Regions from separate parts of the Streptomyces sp. NBC_01384 genome, predicted to be linked through region 3. Evidence: riboswitches for the same ligand, from Rfam matches in the RefSeq annotation. Region 3 holds a riboswitch; each other region holds the start of a gene.
The links. Region 3 has a riboswitch for cobalamin ahead of OG747_RS09940 (cobalamin biosynthesis protein). Riboswitches for the same ligand answer to the same signal wherever they lie in the genome.
Positions count from the first base shown of each region.

Region 1 (6,986 bases), 7.4 Mb from region 3:
CGGAGCTGCTGTCCCCCTAGGCGTGGGCGCCGAGCAGGCCGGTCAGCAGCGCGTCGGTCGCCGGGGCCAGCAGACGTCTGCCGTCGGGGGCCGACTCCAGGCCGACGACCAGGGCCAGGCAGATGTCGGCGGCCTCGGCGGGCTCGACGCCGGTCGGGGAGGCCACCTCGGCGAAGAGGGCGATCAGCAGGCGGCGCAACTCCCCGCCGAACGCGTGGCAGATGTCACCGAACAACCGGGCCTTCTCGTCGAGGAGTTCGACGGTGTGCGGGGAGTCGCCGGCCAGCTGAAGCACCAGGTCGAGTTTGGCGGCGAGGACACCCCGGACGCGCTCGGCGTGCGGGGCGTCCTGCTCGGCCGCCGCCTCCCGGGCCCGGTGGAGCGCCCGCTCGTGCAGGCGCCCGGCGAGCAGGCGGAAGGCGTCGTCCTTGCTGCGGACGTACTGGTAGACCGCAGACCGGGACACGCCCACGGTGGAGGCGATGTCGTCCATCGTCGTGCGCCGAACGCCGTACCTGGTCAGGCAGTCGTAGGCGGCGTCGAGGACCTCGTCGAGCCGGTCAGTGCCCATGGAGGTCAGGCCAGCTTCATCAGCAGTTCGGCCGCGAGAGGGGCGGAGGAGGCCGGGTTCTGGCCGGTGACCAGGTTGCGGTCGACGACCACCTTGGGGGCCCACGGCTCGCCCTCCTGGAAGTCCACACCCGCCTCGACGAGCCGGTCCTGCAGCAGCCACTTGGCCTTGTCGGCGAGACCGGCCTGCGTCTCCTCGACGTTGGTGAACCCGGAGACCTGGTAGCCCGCGAAGGCGTTGGTACCGTCCTCCTTCGTCGCGGCGAGCAGCGCGGCCGGGGCGTGGCACACCACACCGAGCGGCTTGCCCGACTCCAGCGCGAGGGTGAGCAGCCGGCCGGAGTCCGCGTTGACCGCGAGGTCCTCCATCGGTCCGTGGCCGCCGGGGTAGAAGACGGCCGCGTAGTCGTCCAGGTCGACCTCCTCCAGCTTGATCGGCTGCTGGAGTTCGGCCATCGAGGTGAGGACGCGCGCGATCCGGTCGGCGCCTTCCTGGCCGCCGTTGACCTCGGGCGCCAGGCTCCCCCGGTCCACGGTCGGCACGACGCCGCCCGGCGTGGCGACGACGACCTCGTGGCCCGCGGCCTTGAACGCCTCGTACGGGGCGACGGCCTCCTCGGCCCAGAAGCCGGACGGGTGCCGGGTGCCGTCGGCGAGCGTCCAGTGGTCGACGCCGGTGATCACGAAGAGAATCTTCGACATGGTGCGTTTCTCCCGGGGGTAATGGGGGGCGGGGCGTTCCTGTTCGTTCCTGTCGCGCGCCCTGACACTCTGGACCCAGATCGTCAGGGCGACGATGTCCTCGACGGTATGCGGGCCAGGCATAGGTGACCAATAGGGAGCCCGGGCAGAGCCATAGGACATCCAATGGACCCTCGGGAACACCCGATGCGAGGTCTAGCGCGGCACGGCGGCGCGCCGCTCCAGGACACGCAGAGCCTCTTCGGCCCAGCGGATGATCTCCCGCTCGAAGGCGCGTCCGGCCATCAGCGTCAGATAGGGGCCGACGCGCTCGGCTCCGGCCAGATAGTCGTCCTCGCCGCGCCCGTCGAGGAGCCGGGCCCGTATCCGGTCGTAGCGGGCCAGTTTGGCGCGGGCCCACTCCAGCCGCTCGGTGATCGCCGCCCGCACGGCCTGCTCGTCCCCCTCGTCCACGGCATAGACCTTGACCATCAACTCGTCGCGGATCGCGGTGGGTTTCGGCGGCTCGGCCGTAAAGTCCCGCAGCGCGGCGCGGCCCGCGTCGGTGAGCGAGAAGATCCGCTTGTTCGGCCTCCGCTCCTGCTGGACGAGCCGGGCCTCGATGAGTCCCTCGGCCGCCATCCGGTCGAGTTCCCGGTACAGCTGCTGCGGGGTCGCCATCCAGAAGTTGGCCACCGAGGCGTCGAACCCCTTGGCCAGGTCGTATCCCGACGCCTCGCCCTCCAGAAGCGCGGCGAGGACCGCGTTGCGCAATGCCATGGTCCCAGGCTAGACGGGGAACACCTCCATGACTAATCTGTTCCGCACCTAATCAATTAGTTGAGTATCAGCTATCAGGTACCAGAGATCAGCATCAGCATCAGCATCAGTTTCAGTATCAGACTCAGTTATCAGAGATGAGAGGTGGGACTCGGATGCACCCCTTCCGGAAGGCCGTGGAGGAGGGCGACCTCGCCGCGATCGAGGACATGCTGGCCGACGACGTCGTGTTCACCAGCCCCGTCGCCTTCAAGCCGTACCCGGGCAAGGCGATCACCGCGGCGATCCTGCGCGGCGTCTCCCGCGTCTTCACCGACTTCCGCTACGTACGCGAGATCGCCGGTGCCGACGGCCGTGACCACGCGCTGGTCTTCACCGCGAAGGTGGGCGACAAGGAACTCAACGGCTGCGACTTCCTGCACTTCGACGAGGACGGCAGGATCGACGACCTGATGGTGATGGTCCGCCCGCTCTCGGCGGCCCATGCGCTCTCCGAGGCGATGGGCGCGCAGTTCGAACAGATCTCACGGGAGGCGGCGGAGGCGACGGGCGCGTAGCCGGCGCCCGCTCGCGCCTGCGAACCGGGCAGCCGTCCAGCAGGCGCGGCCGCTGCCGGCGTTTCCGGCCCACGGTGCTCGGCCCGGGAACTCGTCCGTGACGCTGCGGGTTTGACGCGCTCTCCTTCGGCTACCCGCGCGTCGCGGCGACGGCGAGTGCCCCGGTGCGCGGGGCAGCGCGAAGGCCTGCCGTGAGTGTGCCCCGGCCCGCACGGACTTCCTCGCGACGCTGAGCCGCGCACCCGGGCACCGTCTCGGACCGGTTCACGCCGGCTCCGCGAGCGGCCGTCCGGCCCGTACGTTCCAGCGCCCCGCGCGGCCGCTGAACTCCGTGGCGGTCAGGGGCGGCACGTCGACCCGCCAGAATGCCGACTCCGGCGCCCCCAACACCCGAACCACCAGAGCCCGTACGACCTCCGGCTCGACCACGGCCACGGTCCGGCCCGTGAACTCCGCGGCCGTATCGAGGCGGCCCGCCACCCTCTCGCAGAACGCCCGCACCGACTCACCGCCGTGCGGCGCCGCACCGGGATCGGCCAGCCACCGGGCCACCGCCTCCGGCTCCTTCGCGCTGACCTCCTCCAGGGTCGCGCCACGCCAGCGGCCCACGTCCAGAGGGGCCAACTCCCATGCGTCCACCACCGCGTCGAGGCCCAGCGCGTCCGCGGTCTCGCGGCACCGGACAGTGGGGGAGACCCACAGCCGCTCCGCGTCGGGCACCGCACCCGCGGCCGCCCGCGCGAGCCGCAGTCCGGCGGCGTCGACCCGGCCTCCCTCGTCGAAGCGGGCCTCGCGCAGCGCCGCGCTGATCGCGGCTGAGATCAAGATCACTCGGCTTGTCATACGTCCACTCTCGCGTGCTGGTGCGGTCTTCCGTGACCAGAATCCTTGCCGGGCAAGGGAAGCCGGTGCCGCCCCCGGCCGCAGGGCGCACGTCGTCTCTCTTTATGCGCTCTTGGCCGGAGCCCGGCTTCGCGGTACGGTCTCGACGATATTGACGACGGTTCGGCGGAAGTCCGGTGGGAATCCGGCACGGTCGCGCCACTGTAAGCCCAGCACGAACCACTCCCGCCAGGGGTGGTGGAGGTCGAGCAAGTCAGACCCGCGGCCGTCGTCCTGTGCACCACCAAGATGGGACGCGAGTTCCCCAGGAGGTTCTGCCCCATGGCGCAGTCCGTCGCTCAGCCGACCGTTACCCCCACCGCCGTTCCCGCGAAGCTGCCGATCGGTGCGATCGCCCCCTGGGCGGTCTTCTTCGGCATCCTGATGCTGGTCCTGCTCTACTTCGTCGGCGCCGAACAGGGCGCCACCTCCCTCGTGTCCGGCGAGAACGTCCACGAGTGGGTCCACGACGCCCGCCACCTGCTCGGCTTCCCCTGCCACTGACGGCGACGCGGAAACGCACGAGCACATGAACTCGGCAACCGTAAGAAACCTTCTGGTGCGTGGCATGCTCGCGGGTCTCGCCGCGGGCCTGCTCGCCCTGGTCGTCGCCTACTTCCTGGGTGAGCCGCGCGTGGACTCGGCCATCGCCTACGAGGATGCGCACACGCACGAGCACGGCATGGAAGCCGTCAGTCGCACGATGCAGTCCACCGGCGGCCTGGCCACCGGTGTCCTCGTCTACGGGGTCGCGTTCGGCGGTATCGCCGCCCTCGCGTACTGCTTCGCGCTCGGCAGGATCGGCCGTTTCGGGCCGCGCGCGAGCGCGCTGCTCCTGTCGGCCGCGGGCCTGCTCGCCGTCTATGTCGTGCCGTTCCTGAAATACCCCGCCAACCCGCCGTCCGTCGGCGACCCCGACACCATCGGCAAGCGCACGACCCTGTACTTCCTCATGATGGTGCTCAGCGTGCTGCTCGCCGTCGCCGCCGTCATCCTGGGCAAGCGCCTCGCGCCGCGCCTGGGCAACTGGAACGCGACGCTGGCGGCGGGCGCGTTCCTCGTCCTCGCCATCGGGCTCGCGTACGCGTTCCTGCCGGCCGTGAACGAGGTCCCGAAGGACTTCTCCGCCACCCTGCTCTGGCAGTTCCGCCTCGCGGCACTGGCCATCCAGCTGACCCTGTGGACCGCCTTCGGGCTCGTCTTCGGGTTCCTGGCGGAGCGGGTGCTGTCCCCGAAACCGGCCACGGTGAAGAAGGAGGTCGCCCCGGAGGCAACCCCCGTCGCCCACTGAGCGGGTGGAGAAGGGCGGGCCCGGACGTCCGGGCCCGCCCTTCTCGTACGTCCTCGGCATTCCCAATTTCTGAAACACGTTCTACGGTGTGCGCCGTCAGGTCCGGCCTTGGGGAGCCAGGAGGCGCCGTGCATCTCGAATACACGCCAGAGCAGCAGCGGCTGCGGACCGAACTGCGCGGCTACTTCGCCGAGTTGGTGCCCGACCATGCGTACGCCCGGTATGGCGACCCGGCGGCCCAGAAGCGGTTCTACCGCGAGACGATCCGGCGGCTCGGCACGGACGGCTGGCTCGGGGTGGGCTGGCCCAAGGAGTACGGCGGGCGGGGGCTGACCCCGCTGGAGCAGTTCATCTTCTTCGATGAAGCCGCCCAGGCGGGCGTACCACTGCCCCTGATGGCGCTGAACACCGTCGGCCCGACGATCATGCAATTCGGCACCGAGGAGCAGAAGGAGTACTTCCTGCCCAAGATCCTCTCCGGCGAGATCGACTTCGCGATCGGCTACAGCGAGCCCGACGCGGGCACCGACCTGGCGGCGCTCAAGACCAAGGCCGTACGGGAGGGCGACGAGGCCACCGGGCACTACATGGTCAACGGGCAGAAGATCTGGACCACCAACGGCGACACGGCGGACTGGGTCTGGCTGGCGGTGCGCACCGACCCGGACGCCCCGCCGCACAAGGGCATCACCATGCTCCTCGTGCCGACCTCCGACCCCGGCTACTCCTGCACCCTCATCAACACCCTCGCCTCGCACGACACCACCGCCAGCTACTACGAGAACATCCGCGTCCCCGTCTCCCGCCGGGTCGGCGAGGAGAACAAGGGCTGGCGACTGATCACCAACCAGCTCAACCATGAGCGGGTCACCCTCGCCGCGCACGGCACCATGGCGATCCGCGCCCTGCACGACGTCCAGCGCTGGGCCATGGAGACCAAACTCGCCGACGGCCGTCGCGTCGCCGACCTCCCCTGGGTACGCCGCCGCCTCGCCCGGACCCACACCAAGCTCGACGCCATGAAGCTTCTGAACTGGCAGATGGTGAACGCCGTCCAGGAGGGAACCCTCACCCCGCAGGACGCCTCCGCGGTCAAGGTGTACGGCTCCGAGGCGCGCCGGGACGCGTACGCCTGGCTCATGGAGATCGTCGCCGCACCCGGTGTGCTCCAGGAGGGCTCGGCGGGTGCGGTCCTGCACGGCGAGCTGGAACGCGGCTACCGCTCGGCGGTGATCTTCACCTTCGGCGGCGGGAACAACGAGATCCAGCGCGAAATCATCTCGTGGATCGGGCTGGGGATGCCGAGGGTACGGCGTTAACCTGAGTTGGCACAAAAGAGGGCTGGTTGGCACCAAGATCGCCGTTGGTTCTCAGAGATGACGGCGCATCACTTCAATGCATTCCGCGCGGGCGGCCGTTGATCGGTCGCGGGGGTAGGCGGAGCCGAGGTTCATCCCCTCGTCGGTCCTGATGGGCGGCTGCTGGGCGGCCGGCGACAAGTGTGCAGTCGAGGTCGGTCTCGGTGACGAAGCGGGTGAGCATCGCCGTCTGGTTCATGCCCGCGCCGATCGCCCGGACCGCTCCCTGGTCGCGCAGCCGGGCCAGTGCCGGGTACGCCCCCGTGACCGCGTCCTCCCAGTGGTCGTCCGGGTCGTGGATCAGGACCGTGTCGAAGGCTTCGAGACCGGACCGCTCAAGGCTCTCGGCGAGCGAACGGTAGACGCCCTCGGCGCTGTAGTCGCGCACCCGGACCAGCCCGCGTTCGCCGTGGAACGCCTCGTCCCCGAGGGCGGCGTCGCCCGGCACAAGCAGCCGTCCCACCTTTGTGGACACGGTGAACTCGGCGCGCGGGCGGCCGGTGTCGGCGAGGAAGGATCCCAGCCGCCGTTCCGCGAGCCCGGCGCCGTAGTGCGGGGCGGTGTCGAAGTACCGGACACCGGCCGTCCAGGCGGCGTCGAGCGTGGCGGTGGCCTGCTCGTCGCCGACCGCCGAGAACAGCCCGGCCAGCGGTGCGGTGCCCAGGCCGATACGGCTGACGGTGGCCCCGGAGCGGCCGAGCGGGACGCGCTCGGTGAACCAGGGCAGGCGCGCGGAGGTCATCAGGCCTGTCCGAGGACGTGCCGCTGGCGGCCGAGCCGGTCGATCTCCACCTCGACCACGTCACCGGCGCCCAGATAGGGGAAGTCGTTGGCGCCGAAGGCCACGCCGGCCGGGGTGCCGGTGCT
Region 1 covers NZ_CP109559.1:9,582,106-9,589,091, forward strand. The annotation lists gene OG747_RS44095 (TetR/AcrR family transcriptional regulator) at 17-571, opposite strand; gene OG747_RS44100 (type 1 glutamine amidotransferase domain-containing protein) at 577-1,272, opposite strand; gene OG747_RS44105 (PadR family transcriptional regulator) at 1,468-2,031, opposite strand; gene OG747_RS44110 (nuclear transport factor 2 family protein) at 2,187-2,588, shown strand; gene OG747_RS44115 (histidine phosphatase family protein) at 2,853-3,431, opposite strand; cobalamin riboswitch at 3,552-3,716, shown strand; gene OG747_RS44120 (CbtB-domain containing protein) at 3,753-3,974, shown strand; gene OG747_RS44125 (CbtA family protein) at 4,000-4,761, shown strand; gene OG747_RS44130 (acyl-CoA dehydrogenase family protein) at 4,890-6,080, shown strand; gene OG747_RS44135 (aldo/keto reductase) at 6,154-6,861, opposite strand; gene OG747_RS44140 (fumarylacetoacetate hydrolase family protein) at 6,861-6,986, opposite strand, start outside.
Region 1: linked by a shared signal. The riboswitch ahead of OG747_RS44120 (CbtB-domain containing protein) and the one ahead of OG747_RS09940 (cobalamin biosynthesis protein) in region 3 are both predicted to bind cobalamin.

Region 2 (6,986 bases), 640 kb from region 3:
GGGTGGGACTGCATGGCGGAGTCGAGGCGGAAGGCGTCCGGGGCCCGGTGGACGCACTGGGCGGAGCCGATACAGACGGAGCGGTCGACCTCGACCCCCCAGCGGTCGCCCATTCTCAGGCCTCCCAGCCGGCCGGCAGGTGGATCATCTTGTGCTCCAGGAACTCGCCGTACCCCTCGGGCCCGAATTCCCGCCCCAGCCCGGAGTTCTTGTAGCCGCCGAAGGGCCCGAGCATGTCGAGGCTGAAGGTGTTCACGGAGTACGTGCCGGTACGGACCTGGCGCGCGACCTCGATGCCGTGCGCGACGTCCGCCGTCCAGACGCTTCCGCTCAGCCCGTAGTCGGAGTCGTTGGCGATCTTCACGGCCTCGCTCTCGTCTCCATAGGGGAGCAGACAGATCACCGGTCCGAAGATCTCCTCGCGGGCGATCCGCATGGAGTTGTCGACGTCGCCGAAGAGGGTCGGCTCCACGTACCAGCCGCGGTCGAGGCCGGGCGGGCGGCCGCCGCCGGTGAGGATCTTGGCGCCTTCCTCCTGGCCGATGCGGATGTAGTCGAGACTGCGCTGCTGCTGCCGCCTCGCGACCAGCGGGCCGACCTGGGTCGCCGGGTCCAGCGGGTCGCCGACCACCAGGGCGCTCGCCGCGGCGGCGAAGGCGTCCGCGAACTCGTCGTAGCGCGAGCGCGGCAGCAGGATGCGGGTCTGCGCGACGCACGCCTGGCCGTTGTTCATCCAGGCCGCCGAGACGATCCCGGGGACGGCGGTGGCGAGGTCCGCGTCGGGCAGCACCACGGCCGCCGACTTCCCGCCCAGCTCCAGCGTCACGCGCGTGAGGTTGCGCGAGGCCACCTCCATCACGCGCTTGCCGGCCGCGACCGACCCGGTGAAGGAGACCTTGTCGACGCCGGGATGCCCGACCAGGTACTCGCTCACCTCGCGGTCCGCCGGAAGGATCGACAGGACGCCCTCCGGCAGCCCGGCCTCCTTGGCGATCTCACCCAAGAGGTAAGCGTCCAGGGGGGATTCGGGCGACGGCTTCAGTACGACGGTGCAGCCGGTCAGCAGCGCGGGCGCGAGCTTGGCGGCCGCCACGAACTGCGGCACGTTCCAGGGGACCACGGCCGCGACCACGCCCACCGGCTCGCGCCGGACGAGGATGCGCCCGAGCACTCCGTCGCGTGCCTCCTCGTATGTGAAGCCGCGGGCGACCGTGAGCGCCGCGTCCCACACCATCATCGCGCCCAGGGCCTGCGCGAGGACGCTCCAGGAGTACGGGGAGCCGTTCTCGGAGGAGATGACACGGGCGATCTCCTCGTGCCGGACGGCGATCGCGTCCTTGATCCGGGCGACGACCTCGATCCGCTCGTCGAGGCTCATCCGCGGCCAGGGCCCCTCGTCGAAGGCCTTGCGCGCGGCGGCGACCGCCCGGTCGACGTCGCCGGTGGAGGCGTGCGGGACGCGTCCGATGACCTCTTCGGTGTGCGGCGAGATCACCTCGATGACGTCCTTGCCCAGGGGGTCCGTCAACTCCCCGCCGATGAACAGCTGTCCGTGTTCCACGAGCTCGGTCATGACCGACCGCCTCCCCGACGGGCTTCCCCGACACGTCATCCGCCGCTTCATCTGACGCTTCATCAGATAGGAGAACTGATACCAGGTCCCGCCGACGGAGTCCACGGGTGCGAGGTGAGCCCCAACGGTTGTTTTGGGCACCCATTGGAATGGGTTCTAGTTATAGTGGCCGGTACACGGCGATAGGTGGGAACCGATGACGCAGGTGACCGATCACGGCGGGGGCGTACGGTCCATCAAGGTCCCCATCCCCGACAACCCCCTGGGAACCACGCTGGTCCACCTCGTCGACACCGACCGGGGCCCTGTGCTGATCGACACCGGCTGGGACGACCCGACCTCCTGGGACACCCTCACCGCCGGGCTCACCGCCTGCGGCATCGCCGTCGCCGAGGTGCACGGCGTGGTCATCACCCACCACCACCCCGACCACCACGGTCTGTCGGGCAAGGTGCGGGAGGCCTCCGGGGCGTGGATCGCGATGCACGCGCTGGACACCGCGATCGTACGGCGGACGCGGGAGAACCGGCCCGAGCGCTGGTTCGCCTTCATGATGGACAAGCTGGTGGCCTCGGGCGCACCCGAGGAGCACGTGGCGCTCCTGCGCGAGGCGCGCACGACACGGCTCTCCACCGGCCTGCCCGCCTTCGCCCCCGCGCTCCCCGACCGCGAGATCGTCCCCGGCGAACTCCTCGACCTGGCGGGCCGGCGCCTGCGCGCGATCTGGACCCCCGGCCACACGCCGGGCCACGTCTGCCTCCACCTGGAGGAGACCCACCCGGCCGGGCTCCCCGGCCACGGCCGCCTCTTCTCCGGCGACCATCTGCTTCCGCGGATCACTCCGCACATCGGTCTGTACGAGGATCCGGACGACGCCACCGTCGCCGACCCCCTCGGCGACTACCTCGACGCCCTGGAGCGCGTCGGCCGGCTGAACCCGGCCGAGGTGCTCCCGGCCCACCAGCACGCCTTCACCGACGCGCCGGGCCGCGTACGGGAGTTGCTCGCGCACCACGAGGAGCGCCTCGCCGATCTCCTCTCCCTCCTCTCCACCCCTCTCACCGCCTGGCAGCTCGCCGAGCGCATGGAGTGGAACCGCCCCTGGGAGCAGATCCCCTTCATCTCAAGGAACATCGCGGTCTCGGAGGCCGAGGCCCATGTGCGCCGCCTGGTGAAGATGGGGCGCGCGGAGTCGGTGGCGGGCAGCGATCCGGTGACGTACGTGGCGCTGTAGCACGTGGACGTACGTGGGCTGGTAATCCGTTGGTGGCGGCGGCCCCGAGCTGATAGCAACGGTCCCATGATCCCCATGGAAGAACTTCTCGCCGAGCGCGCCTGCGAGCGGCTCGTCCTCGACCTCGTGCGCCGACTGGACCTGGGTGAACCGAGCACGGTCGCCGAGCTGTTCACCGAGGACGGCGTCTGGCAGTGGCCGGAGGGCGACCGGCTCGTCGAGGGGCGTGCGGCCCTGCGCGCGTACTTCGCCTCCCGCCCCGCCGACCGGCTCTCGCGGCGCGTCATGACGAACATCCTGGTCACCGTGGCCTCACCGACCCAGGCAAGTGCCACCTCGTACTTCACCACCTACCGCGTCGACGGCCACACCGGCGGCATGGTCCCGGCCGGACCTCCCGTTCAGATCGGCCTCCCCCACTCTCGGCTTCGCTCGAGCGGGGGGACCCCCATCGAAGACACCTTCCGCAAGGTCGGCGACACCTGGCTGCTCGCGTCCCGCACCCTGTTCCTGCCGTTCGGCGGACCCACCCCCGTCGTCGAACCCCGTCAGTCACCCCCGGCCGCGTAGTCGAGCCCCTCCTCGTACGCCATCCCGTGCGCCGACCTCGGCGAGCGGTTGCCGACCCCTCAGGCGATTCCTACGGGCGAGTACAGTAAGCAGGTCGTCATCGCCCCCGTACGCGGAGAAGCCGGTGCGATTCCGGCGCTGACCCGCAACCGTGAACCGCCCACGCCCTGTCGGGTGGTAAGCCGGATCGCCTCGTCCGGGACGTGACCGGCTCGTGCCATCGGCAGCCCGTCGGTGGCCGGCACCGTCGAGGTATACGGGGCCGGAGCCGCTCGGGCCAAGCCGTGCCCGGTGCTGCCCGGCTCCCCGCAGGGAGAGTCATGATTGTTCGCCGCAGCGCCGCGGTACTGGCCGCCACCGTAGCGATCGGTACGGCCCTGGCCCCGGCCGCCGTCGCCGAAGGCGTCTCGCCTTCACCCTCCCCATCAATACCCTCCGGCCTCTACGGCACCACCGACCCCACCTACGACGGCGTCTGGCGGCAGTCCCTCGCGCTGCTCGCCCAGCACACCGTCGGCGTGAAGCCCGCGGCCAAGGCCGTCGACTGGCTGGCCGGGCAGCAGTGCGCGACCGGCGCCTTCCCCGCGTACCGCGCCGACGCGACGGCGAAGTGCGACGCCAAGACGATGGTCGACACCAACAACACCGCGGCGGCCGTACAGGCCCTCACCGCGCTCGGCGGGCACGACGACGCGACGGGCAGGGCCGTCAGCTGGCTGAAGTCCGTGCAGAACAAGGACGGCGGCTGGGGCTACACGGCGGGCGGGGCGAGCGACGCGAACTCCACGTCCGTGGTGATCGGGGCGCTGGCCGCGGCGGGCGAGAAGCCCGGGAACGTGAAGTCCGGGAACGTGAAGTCCGGCGAGGGCAAGTCCCCGTACGACGTGCTGGTGAAGCTGTCGATCGCGTGCGACACCAAGACCGACGACGCGGGCGGCTTCGCCTACCAGCCCGACAAGCGGGGGAAACTCGCGGCGAACGCGGACGCGACGGCCGCGGCGGTGCTGGGCTCCCTCGGCAAGGGGTTCGTGACGACGGCCGCGAAGCCGCAGTCGTACGGCCACATCTGCGCGAACGAGGGGAAACTCACCCCGGACCTGGCGGCGCGCAATGGCGCGTCCTATCTCTACAACGCCCTGCTCAAGGTGCCCTACCTGAAGTCGGCGATGCCCGGCGCCAAGGACCAGCCCGACTACGGCAACACCGCGGACGCGGTCGTCGCGCTCGCCGCCGGGGGCTACGGCAAGTACACGAAGAGGCCCCTGGCCTGGCTGGAGAAGAACTCCGGCGCCTGGGCGGCGCAGGCCGGCCCGGCCGCATACGCCCAGCTCATCTTCGCCGCCCGCGCCACCGGCACGGACCCGCGTGACTTCGGCGGCGCGGACCTGGTCAAGCAGCTCAACGCGACGGGCCCGGCGGTGCGGTCGTACACCTACACGGCCACCACGCCCGAGCGGCACAAGAACGACGACAAGGCAGACGACAAGGGAGACGGCAAGGGAGACGGCAAGGGATTCGGCGTCTGGTGGACCGTCGGCGTCTGTCTCGTCGCCGGTATCGGCATCGGCTTCCTGATCAGCGCCCGCAAGAAGCAGCCGCAGCCGTGAGGCGGCGCGGCAGGGCGGCGTGGGTCCTGGCCCTGCTCCTCCTCGTGCTCGGCACGGCGGCGGGGCAGGCCCAGGCCGTCGGCTACCGCTACTGGTCCTTCTGGGACCTGACCGGCGGGAAGTGGACGTACGCGACGCAAGGGCCGTCGACCGCACGGCCGTCCGACGGCGACGTCGAGGGGTTCCGTTTCGCGGTGAGCGCGGACTCGCAGGACGCCTCGAAGCCGCGCGGAAACGCCGACTTCGCGTCCATCTGCGCCAAGACGCCCGCCCGGTCCGGCCGGAAGCGGGTGGCCCTGGTCATCGACTCCGGCACCACCGCGGACGCGCCGTCCGGCGAGATTCCGCCGACGCCGCGCACGGCCTGCGCCCGCGTCCCCACCGACGCGACAACCGCCGAGGCCCTCGCCACGGTCGCCACGCCCCTCCGCTACGACACCAACGCCCTCCTGTGCGCCATCGCGGGCTACCCCCGAACGGGCTGCGGCGACCAGGTCACGACCTCACACACCCCGAGTTCCGAGCCGGCCAAGGCCGAACCCACCCCTCACGGTCCGTCGGTGGGCCTCCTGGCAGGAATCGCCACGGTGGCCGTGCTGGGCGGTGCGGCCATCTGGCAGACACGCCGCCGCCGGTCCTGAAGCGGGGGTGAAAGCAATGACATCGGGGGTGAAGCCAATGACAACAGAGGACGCGACCCCAACAGGGGCGACTACGCCCACCGCACAGGCTGCCGCTGCCGCTGCCGTTCAAAGCCGGCGCCCACCGCACCGTCGTACCCGCGCCCCCAGAGCGACCCGCGCCAACACCCTCCCCCCAGCCACCTGGTGGATCTGGGCCCTTGGCCTGGGAACAGCCGCCTCCCGCACCACCAACCCCCTCCTCCTCACCCTCCTCATAGGCGTAGCCGGCTACGTGGTGGCCACCCACCGAACCGACGCGCCCTGGGCCCACTCCTACACCGCGTTCATCAAGCTCGGGCTCGCCGTCCTCACCATCCGCCTCGCCTTCGCCGTCCTCCTCGGCTCCCCCATCCCCGGCAGCCACCTCCTCGTCACGCTCCCCGAGGTCCCCCTCCCCCACTGGGCCCAAGGCATCCGCATCGGCGGCCGGGTCACCGCCGAGGGCCTGCTCTTCGCGCTGTACGACGGCCTGAAACTGGCCACGCTCCTCATCTGCGTAGGCGCGGCGAACGCCCTGGCCAACCCCGCGCGGCTGCTGAAGTCACTCCCCGGCGCCCTGTACGAGGCGGGCGTGGCGGTGGTCGTCGCGCTGACGTTCGCGCCGAATCTGATCGCGGACGTACAACGGCTCCGCGCCGCCCGCCGCCTGCGGGGCCGCCCCGACCGGGGCCTGCGCGGTCTGCTGCACGTGGGACTCCCGGTCCTGGAGGGCGCGTTGGAGCGCTCGGTCGCCCTCGCGGCGGCGATGGACGCCCGCGGCTACGGGCGGACCGCCGAGGTTGCGCCCATGGTCCGCCGTGCGAACACCGTCCTGACGCTGGGCGGCCTGCTGGGCGTCTGCGCGGGCACGTACGGAGTACTGACCGCCGAGGGCGGCAGCTACGGCCTGCCCGTGCTGCTCGCCGGACTGACCGCGACGCTCGGTGGCCTCCGGCTGGGCGGCCGCCGCTCACCCCGCACGCGCTACCGCCCGGAGGTGTGGGGCGTACGGGCCTGGCTGGTGGCGGGTTCCGGCGCCACCGTCGCGGCCGGGCTGATCGTCTCCGCCGCGTACGATCCCACGGCCCTGCGCCCCGGCGTCGTCCCCCTCGTGGCCCCCGCTCTCCCCCTCTGGCCGGCGGCGGCGATCCTGCTCGGCCTCCTCCCCGCCTTCACAGCCCCGCTCCCCAAAGACCCCTCCACTCCCCAGGAACCCTCATGATCCGCTTCGAGGATGTCTCCGTGACGTACGACGGAGCAGCCGAACCCACCGTCCGGGGCGTGGACTTCGAGGTCCCCGAAGGCGAACTGGTCCTGCTCGTCGGGCCCTCCGGCGTCGG
Region 2 covers NZ_CP109559.1:2,849,907-2,856,892, forward strand. The annotation lists gene OG747_RS12915 (ferredoxin) at 1-113, opposite strand, end outside; gene OG747_RS12920 (aldehyde dehydrogenase) at 116-1,573, opposite strand; gene OG747_RS12925 (MBL fold metallo-hydrolase) at 1,770-2,807, shown strand; gene OG747_RS12930 (nuclear transport factor 2 family protein) at 2,874-3,377, shown strand; cobalamin riboswitch at 3,452-3,587, shown strand; gene OG747_RS12935 (prenyltransferase/squalene oxidase repeat-containing protein) at 3,698-4,984, shown strand; gene OG747_RS12940 (SCO2322 family protein) at 4,981-5,625, shown strand; gene OG747_RS12945 (energy-coupling factor transporter transmembrane component T) at 5,663-6,868, shown strand; gene OG747_RS12950 (ABC transporter ATP-binding protein) at 6,865-6,986, shown strand, end outside.
Region 2: linked by a shared signal. The riboswitch ahead of OG747_RS12935 (prenyltransferase/squalene oxidase repeat-containing protein) and the one ahead of OG747_RS09940 (cobalamin biosynthesis protein) in region 3 are both predicted to bind cobalamin.

Region 3 (6,986 bases):
GCGGGTTGACGACCCGCGCACGGAACACCCGGTGCGTCTCCTCGCCCAACGTGCGCGTCTTCACCTGGTCCGGTGTCGCCGAATCACCCACGTACGCCTCGGGGTTGGCCCCTGTCAGGTGCCGGACCATGGCGACCATGCCGCCGTGATACTGGAAATAATCGTCTGCGTCGTGGATGTCGTGCTCGCGTGTGTCGACGTTCTTCGCCGCCACCGCGATCCGCTTGAACGCCGTCTCCATGTCCCCCCGCGCCGCCCGCCCGTCGAGGCCGCGCCCGTAGGCGTAGCCGCCCCAGACGGCGTACACCTCGGCGAGGTCGGCGTCGGACCGCCAGTTCCGCGCGTCGATCAACGGCAGCAGCCCCGCGCCGTACGCCCCCGGCTTTGAGCCGAAGATACGGGCCGTCGCGCGGCGTCGGTCGCCGTGCTCGGCGGTGTCCTCGTCGGCGTGCGCGCGGACGTAGTTGCGGTCGGCGGGCTCGTCCAGCTCGGCCACAGCCCGTACCGCGTCGTCGATGAGACCGACGACGTGCGGGAAGGCGTCCCGGAAGAAGCCCGAGATACGGACCGTGACGTCGATGCGCGGCCGGCCCAGCTCCTCCAGACCCACCACCTCGAAACCGGTCACGCGGCGCGAGGCGTCGTCCCAGACCGGGCGGCAGCCGAGCAGCGCGAGGATCTCCGCGATGTCGTCGCCCTGGGTGCGCATCGCGGACGTGCCCCAGACCGTCAGACCGACGGACTTCGGGTACGCGCCGGTGTCCTGCAGATACCGCTGCACCAGGGAGTCGGCGAGCGACTGCCCGACCTCCCAGCTCAGCCTGGACGGGATCGCCTTGGGGTCGACGGAGTAGAAGTTGCGGCCGGTCGGCAGCACGTTCACGAGCCCGCGCGTGGGCGAACCCGACGGGCCCGCCGGGACGTAACCGCCGTCCAGGGCGCGCAGGATGTGGGTGATCTCGTCCGTGGTCCGGGCCAGGCGCGGCACGACCTCACGGCAGGCGAACTCCAGCACCGCGATTGCGTCGGGGAGTTCGACGCCCAGGACCTCCCGTACGAGAGCGGTGCTCTCGGACGTCACCCAGCCGCGCTCCTCCATGCCCTCCGCCATCCGGCGGCACAGTTGCTCCAGCAGGTCGATCGCGTCGGCCCCGGTCCGCGCCGGGCCCTCGACGAGGTCCGTCAGCTCGACCGGCGCCTTCACCGGCGCGCCCGGCTCGGCGAGCAGCTCCTTCTCGACCAGGCCGAAGTACTCGGCGAGGCAGGCCCGCAGCCCCGGCAGGGCGTTCGCCGTACCGCCCCACACCTGCGAGGCGCGCAGCACGGCCAGCACGAGGTTCACCCGCGGCTCGGCCTCCGGCCCGCCGCCGAGGATGTGCAGCCCGTCCCGGATCTGCACGTCCTTGATTTCGCACAGATAGCCGTCGATGTGCATGACGAACTCGTCGAACGCGTCCTCGTCCGGCTGGTCGTCCACATGCAGGTCGTGATGGAGTTCCGCAGCTCGCACCAGCGTCCAGATCTGGCTGCGCACGGCCGGCGCCTTGGTCGGGTCCAGGTCGGAGACCAGCGCGTACTCGTCGAGGAGCTGCTCCAGCTTCGCCAGATCGCCGTACGTGTCCGCGCGTGCCATCGGCGGTACGAGGTGGTCGACGACCGTGGCGTGGCCGCGCCGCTTGGCCTGGGTGCCCTCGCCGGGGTCGTTGACGATGAAGGGGTAGATCAGCGGGAGTTCGCCGAGGACGGCGTCCGGCGCGCAGCCGCCGCTGAGCCCGAGCCCCTTGCCCGGCAGCCACTCCATCGTGCCGTGCTTGCCCATGTGCACGATGGCGTCGGCGCCGAAGCCGCCCTCTGATGTCGCAGCCTCCAGCCACCGGTAGGCGGCCATGTAGTGGTGCGACGGGGGCATGTCCGGGTCGTGGTAGATCGCGATCGGGTTCTCGCCGAAGCCGCGCGGCGGCTGGATCATCACGACGACGTTCCCGAACCGGAGGGACGCCAGGACGATGTCGTCGCCGTCCACATACAGGCTGCCCGGCGGCTCGCCCCACGCCTCCAGCATCCCGTTGCGCAGTTCGGGGTCGAGCTTGTCGAACCAGGCCCGGTAGTCGGCGAGCGGCACGCGCGCGGGGGCGGCGGCGAGCTGCTCCTCGGTGAGCCATTCGACGTCGTGGCCACCGGCGTTGATGAGCCGGTGGATCAACTCGTCGCCGTTGTCGGGATGCCCTTCCACGGCGTACCCGGCGTCCCGCAGCGCGTCGAGCACCCGTACCGCCGACGCGGGCGTGTCCAGGCCGACCGCGTTGCCGACCCGCGAGTGCTTGGTCGGATAGGCGGTGAAGACGAGCGCGAGCTTCTTGTCCGCGTTCGGCTTGTGCTTCAGCCGGGCGTGCCGTACGGCGATCCCGGCGACGCGGGCGGCCCGCTCGGGGTCCGCGACGTACACCGGGACATCGTCAGGACCCTGCTCCTTGAAGGAGAAGGGGACCGTGATGAGGCGGCCGTCGAACTCCGGGATCGCGACCTGCATCGCCGCGTCCATGGGGGAGAGGGCGGCGTCCGACGCGTCCCAGGCACTCCTGGACGAGGTCAGGCAGAGTCCTTGCAGCACAGGGACATTCAGGTCGGCGAGCGCGCCGATGTCCCAGGCCTCCTCGTCGCCGCCGGCCGACGCCTGCGAGGCGTGCGTGCCGCCCGCCGCGAGCACGGTGGCGACCAGCGCGTCCGTCTTGCCGAGGATCTCGTACAGGCCCGCGTCCGCGCCGCGCAGCGAACCGCAGTACACGCCAAGGGCGTTGGCCCCCCGCGCCTCGATCGCGTCGCACAGCGTGTCGACGAAGGCGGTGTTGCCGGACAGTTGGTGCGCCCGGTAGAAGAGCACGCCGACGGTCGGGCGGCCCTCGATGAACGCGCGCTCGCCGTGGATGCCGTACTCCGGCATCTTCCGCGGCTCCTCGAAGCCCTCACCCGTGAGCAGCACGGTGTCGGAGAGGAACCGGGCCAGTTCGGCGAGGTTGTCCGGGCCGCCCTCGACGAGGTAGCGCAGCGCCTCGGCGACGACACCGGCGGGCACCGACGACTCGGCCATCAGCTCGGCGTCGGGCACGGACTCCCCGCCGAGCAGCACGGTGGGGATGCCCGAGGCCCTCAGCTTGTTCAGGCCTTCCTCCCAGGCGCGCTTGCCGCCCAGGAGCCGTACGACGGCGATGTCCACGCCCTCGACGAGGGACGGCAGTTCGCCCTCGACATCCACCCGGGTCGGGTTGCCGATCCGGTAGGGGGCGCCGGAGGCCCGGGCCGCCAGCAGATCGGTGTCGGCGGTCGACAACAACAACACTGTGCTCATGCGGGCGCTCCCGGTGGAATGAAAGGCAGTCCTTGCGGCGCGCCCGACTCGATGAGCCGCCACAGCGCGTCCGTGTCCGCGTGTTCCTCGATCAGATCGCCGAGCCGGTCGAGCTGCTCCTCGCGCAGCGCCGCGAACGACGTGTCGGCGGCCGGCACGAAGCGACGGCCCGCGGCGGCCGCCACCTCGCGCAGGAAGGCACGCCGGAATCCGTCCGACTCCAGCGAGCCGTGCCAGTGCGTGCCCCAGACGGCACCGACCCGGCACCCGTCCAAACTGTGTCCATTGCCATCGGAGATGAACGCGTCGCCGCCCGTGACATCGGCGACGCCGTGGTGGATCTCGTACCCCTCGACGTACTCGCCGAGTGCCTCCCCGACGGGCCGGGTGAGGGTCTTCTCGCGCGCGAACCGCACCCGTACGGGGAGGAGTCCGAGCCCCTCGACATACCCCGCTCGCGATTCGACCTCGTCCTCGATGTGCTCGCCGAGGATCTGGAAGCCACCGCAGATGCCCAGCACGGGCCGCCCCTCGGCCGCCCTGCGCTCGATGGCGTCCGTGAGGCCGCGCGTCCGCAGCCACTCCAGCGCCTTCACCGTCCCCCGGGTTCCGGGGACGACGACGAGGTCGGCGTCGGCCAGTTCCTCGGCGCGGTCCACGAACCGCACGACGACACCCGGCTCGGCGGCCAGCGCGTCCACGTCCGTGAAGTTGGACATGAGCGGGATCGCGCAGACGGCGACCCGCAGCACGTCCTCGCCGACGAGGGCGGTCACTCGGGACTCCCGGACCGCTCCCCGCAACGACACCCGCAGCCCGTCCTCCTCGTCGATGCCGAGGCCGTGCTGGAAGGGCAGGACGCCGTACGTCCGCCGCCCGGTGAGGCCGTGGAGCATGTCGAGTCCCGGCTCCAGCAGGGAGACATCCCCCCTGAACTTGTTGACGAGGAATCCGGCGACGAACTCCTGGTCCTCGCGCGACAGCAGCGCGACCGTCCCGAAGAACGAGGCGAACACACCCCCGCGGTCGATGTCGCCGACGACGAGCACGGGCAGCCGCGCATTGCGCGCGATCCCCATGTTCACGATGTCGGTCCGCCGCAGATTGATCTCGGCAGGACTGCCGGCCCCCTCACAGATCACCGCGTCATACGTGCCCCGCAACTCGGCGAGGCAGTCCAGGACGGTGGTGAGGAGGGCTTCCTGCCGCCCCCCGTGGTAGCCGCGCGCGGTCATCTCACCCACGGGCTTGCCCATGAGCACGACCTGACTGCTGCGGTCGCTGCCCGGCTTGAGCAGTACGGGGTTCATGAGCGCGGTCGGCTCCACGCGGGCGGCCTGCGCCTGCATGGCCTGCGCCCGCCCGATCTCGGCGCCCTCGCGTGTCACGAACGAGTTCAGGGACATGTTCTGCGCCTTGAAGGGCGCGACCTTGACGCCCTGCCGCACCAGCCACCGGCAGATCCCGGCGGTCACGACGCTCTTGCCGGCGTCGGAGGTGGTGCCGGCGACGAGCAGACCGCCGCTCATGACGTACGCCCCTTCCTGAGAAGCCTCTTTGTCATCAGCCGTCCGGCGGCACTCACGCCGAGCGCGAGCCAGCTCACGCGCCGCGACAGCCGTACGGCCCGTTCGATGTCGTCGACGTGGACGGCGCGCCCGGCACCATTGAGCACCGGCCGGTGCTCGACCCGCCCGCCGTAGGCGAGGGTCCCGCCGAGGCGTACCCCGAGCGCCCCCGCGAACGAGGCCTCCACGGGCCCGGCGTTGGGACTCGGGTGCTTGCCCGCGTCGGCGCGCCAGGCTCGTAGCGCCCCCCGAGGACTGTCACCCGCGAGGGCGGCGAGCACGGCGGTGAGGCGTGCCCCAGGCCACCCGGCGACGTCGTCGAGCCGCGCGGAGGCCCACCCGTACCGCCGGTACTTGGGGGACTTGTGCCCGACCATCGCGTCGAGCGTGTTCACGGCACGGAAGGCGACCAGCCCGGGCACTCCCCCCACGGCCCCCCACACCAACGCACCCACCACCGCGTCGGAGGTGTTCTCGGCGACGGACTCGACGACGGCGCGCGCGATTCCAGCGGCGTCGAGGGCCTGGGGATCCCGCCCGCACAGATGCGGCAGCCGCTCCCGGGCCGTCTCGGTCTCCCCGTCGGCGAGGGCGTCACCGATCGCCCGGGCCTCCCGCCCGAGGGTGGTGCCCCCGACGACGGTCCAGGTGGCGGCGGCGGTCAGCGCGACGGAAGCGGTGCGGGAGGGACGTACGGCTCGGGAAGCGACGGCGGCGAGCCCGGCGGCACCGCCCACACACACGGCGGTGTGCAGTGCGCCCCACCCACGGTGGTCCCGCCACAGCACCCGCTCCACGGTTCCCGCGGCCCGCCCGAACGCGGCGACCGGATGCCCCCGGTGGGGATCGCCGAGCAGCAGATCGCCGAGGAGCCCGGCGGCGGCGCCGTACGCGAAGACGCGATCGGCACGCACCGGGTCAGCCGACCGTCAGATCGGGTGGAACCGTCGCTCGCAGGGCACTTGGGCAGCCGCGCATGGCGTTATGTCCTCACTCAGGGTGTCCACGCCCTGGTTCGACGAGACCGGCGGTGAGAGTTCCTGGCTCACGGGGACTTCCTTCCCCGGTGACAGTGGCGGGACCGCGCCGGATTCACACCGGCTTCCTCTCATGTCGCCGTACTTGGCTCCGGCAGTCCACCACGGGGTGAGAACGGCCGTCAACTTGCTGTTGACCTGCGTGGGGAGAGTGTGCGAAGGCCCACATACGAGTGGGGTGCGGGACGGTGATCCGTCTCGCACCCCACGCGAAGTGATGCCTGTTTTGGGTTACTTGCCCGGTGTCTGTGGGCTACTTCCCGACGATCAGATAGATGCCGTACGCGACCGCCGCCGCGCACGACGCGAAGCAGACGTAGGCGCCGGTGACCGCGAGGGCGGCGGAGCCGCTCTGAGCGGATGCCGACTCGCGCTTGGAGAGGCCGACGATGCCGAGGGTGAAGAGGCCGACGAGGCCGACGGTGGTCAGGAGGCTGACTCCGAAGACGGAGCCGAGGGCTGCCCAGTCGATGTGCATGCTGTTCTTTCCTTACACCGTGGCCGGGCGGGTGGGCTCCGCGTCCGGGGACGGGATGGTGGTCTTCAGTTCGCCGGACGGGTCGCCGGACAGGTCGCCGGTGACGGGGCCCGCGGGGGGCGGGGTGACCGCGGCGATCGCGGTGGTGACGACGCCCGCGGGCTCGGTGTCGACCTCGTTGACGTTGTCGACGGTGACCGGCTGACGGCGGGACAGCTTCCAGATGGTGCCGGCGCCGGCGACGAGCAGCGCGCCGGTGAGGACGATGCCCCACGTGCCCTGCTTGGTCAGGAACTCGGCGCAGGCACCGGCCAGGCCGGCGGCCGGCAGGGTCAGGCCCCAGGCGACGAACATCCGGGTCGCGGTCGACCAGCGGACCACGCCGCCCTTGCGGCCGAGGCCCGAGCCCATCACGGCGCCGGAGCAGACCTGGGTGGTGGAGAGGGAGAAGCCGATGTGCGAGGAGGCCAGGATGGCCGTCGCGGCGCTGGTCTGGGCGGCGAAGCCCTGCGGCGGCGCGAGGTCGGTGAGGCCCTTGCCCAGGGTGCGGATGATGC
Region 3 covers NZ_CP109559.1:2,214,072-2,221,057, reverse strand. The annotation lists gene cobN (cobaltochelatase subunit CobN) at 1-3,346, opposite strand, end outside; gene OG747_RS09945 (cobyric acid synthase) at 3,343-4,875, opposite strand; gene OG747_RS09940 (cobalamin biosynthesis protein) at 4,872-5,828, opposite strand; cobalamin riboswitch at 5,927-6,072, opposite strand; gene OG747_RS09935 (hypothetical protein) at 6,205-6,429, opposite strand; gene OG747_RS09930 (anion permease) at 6,442-6,986, opposite strand, start outside.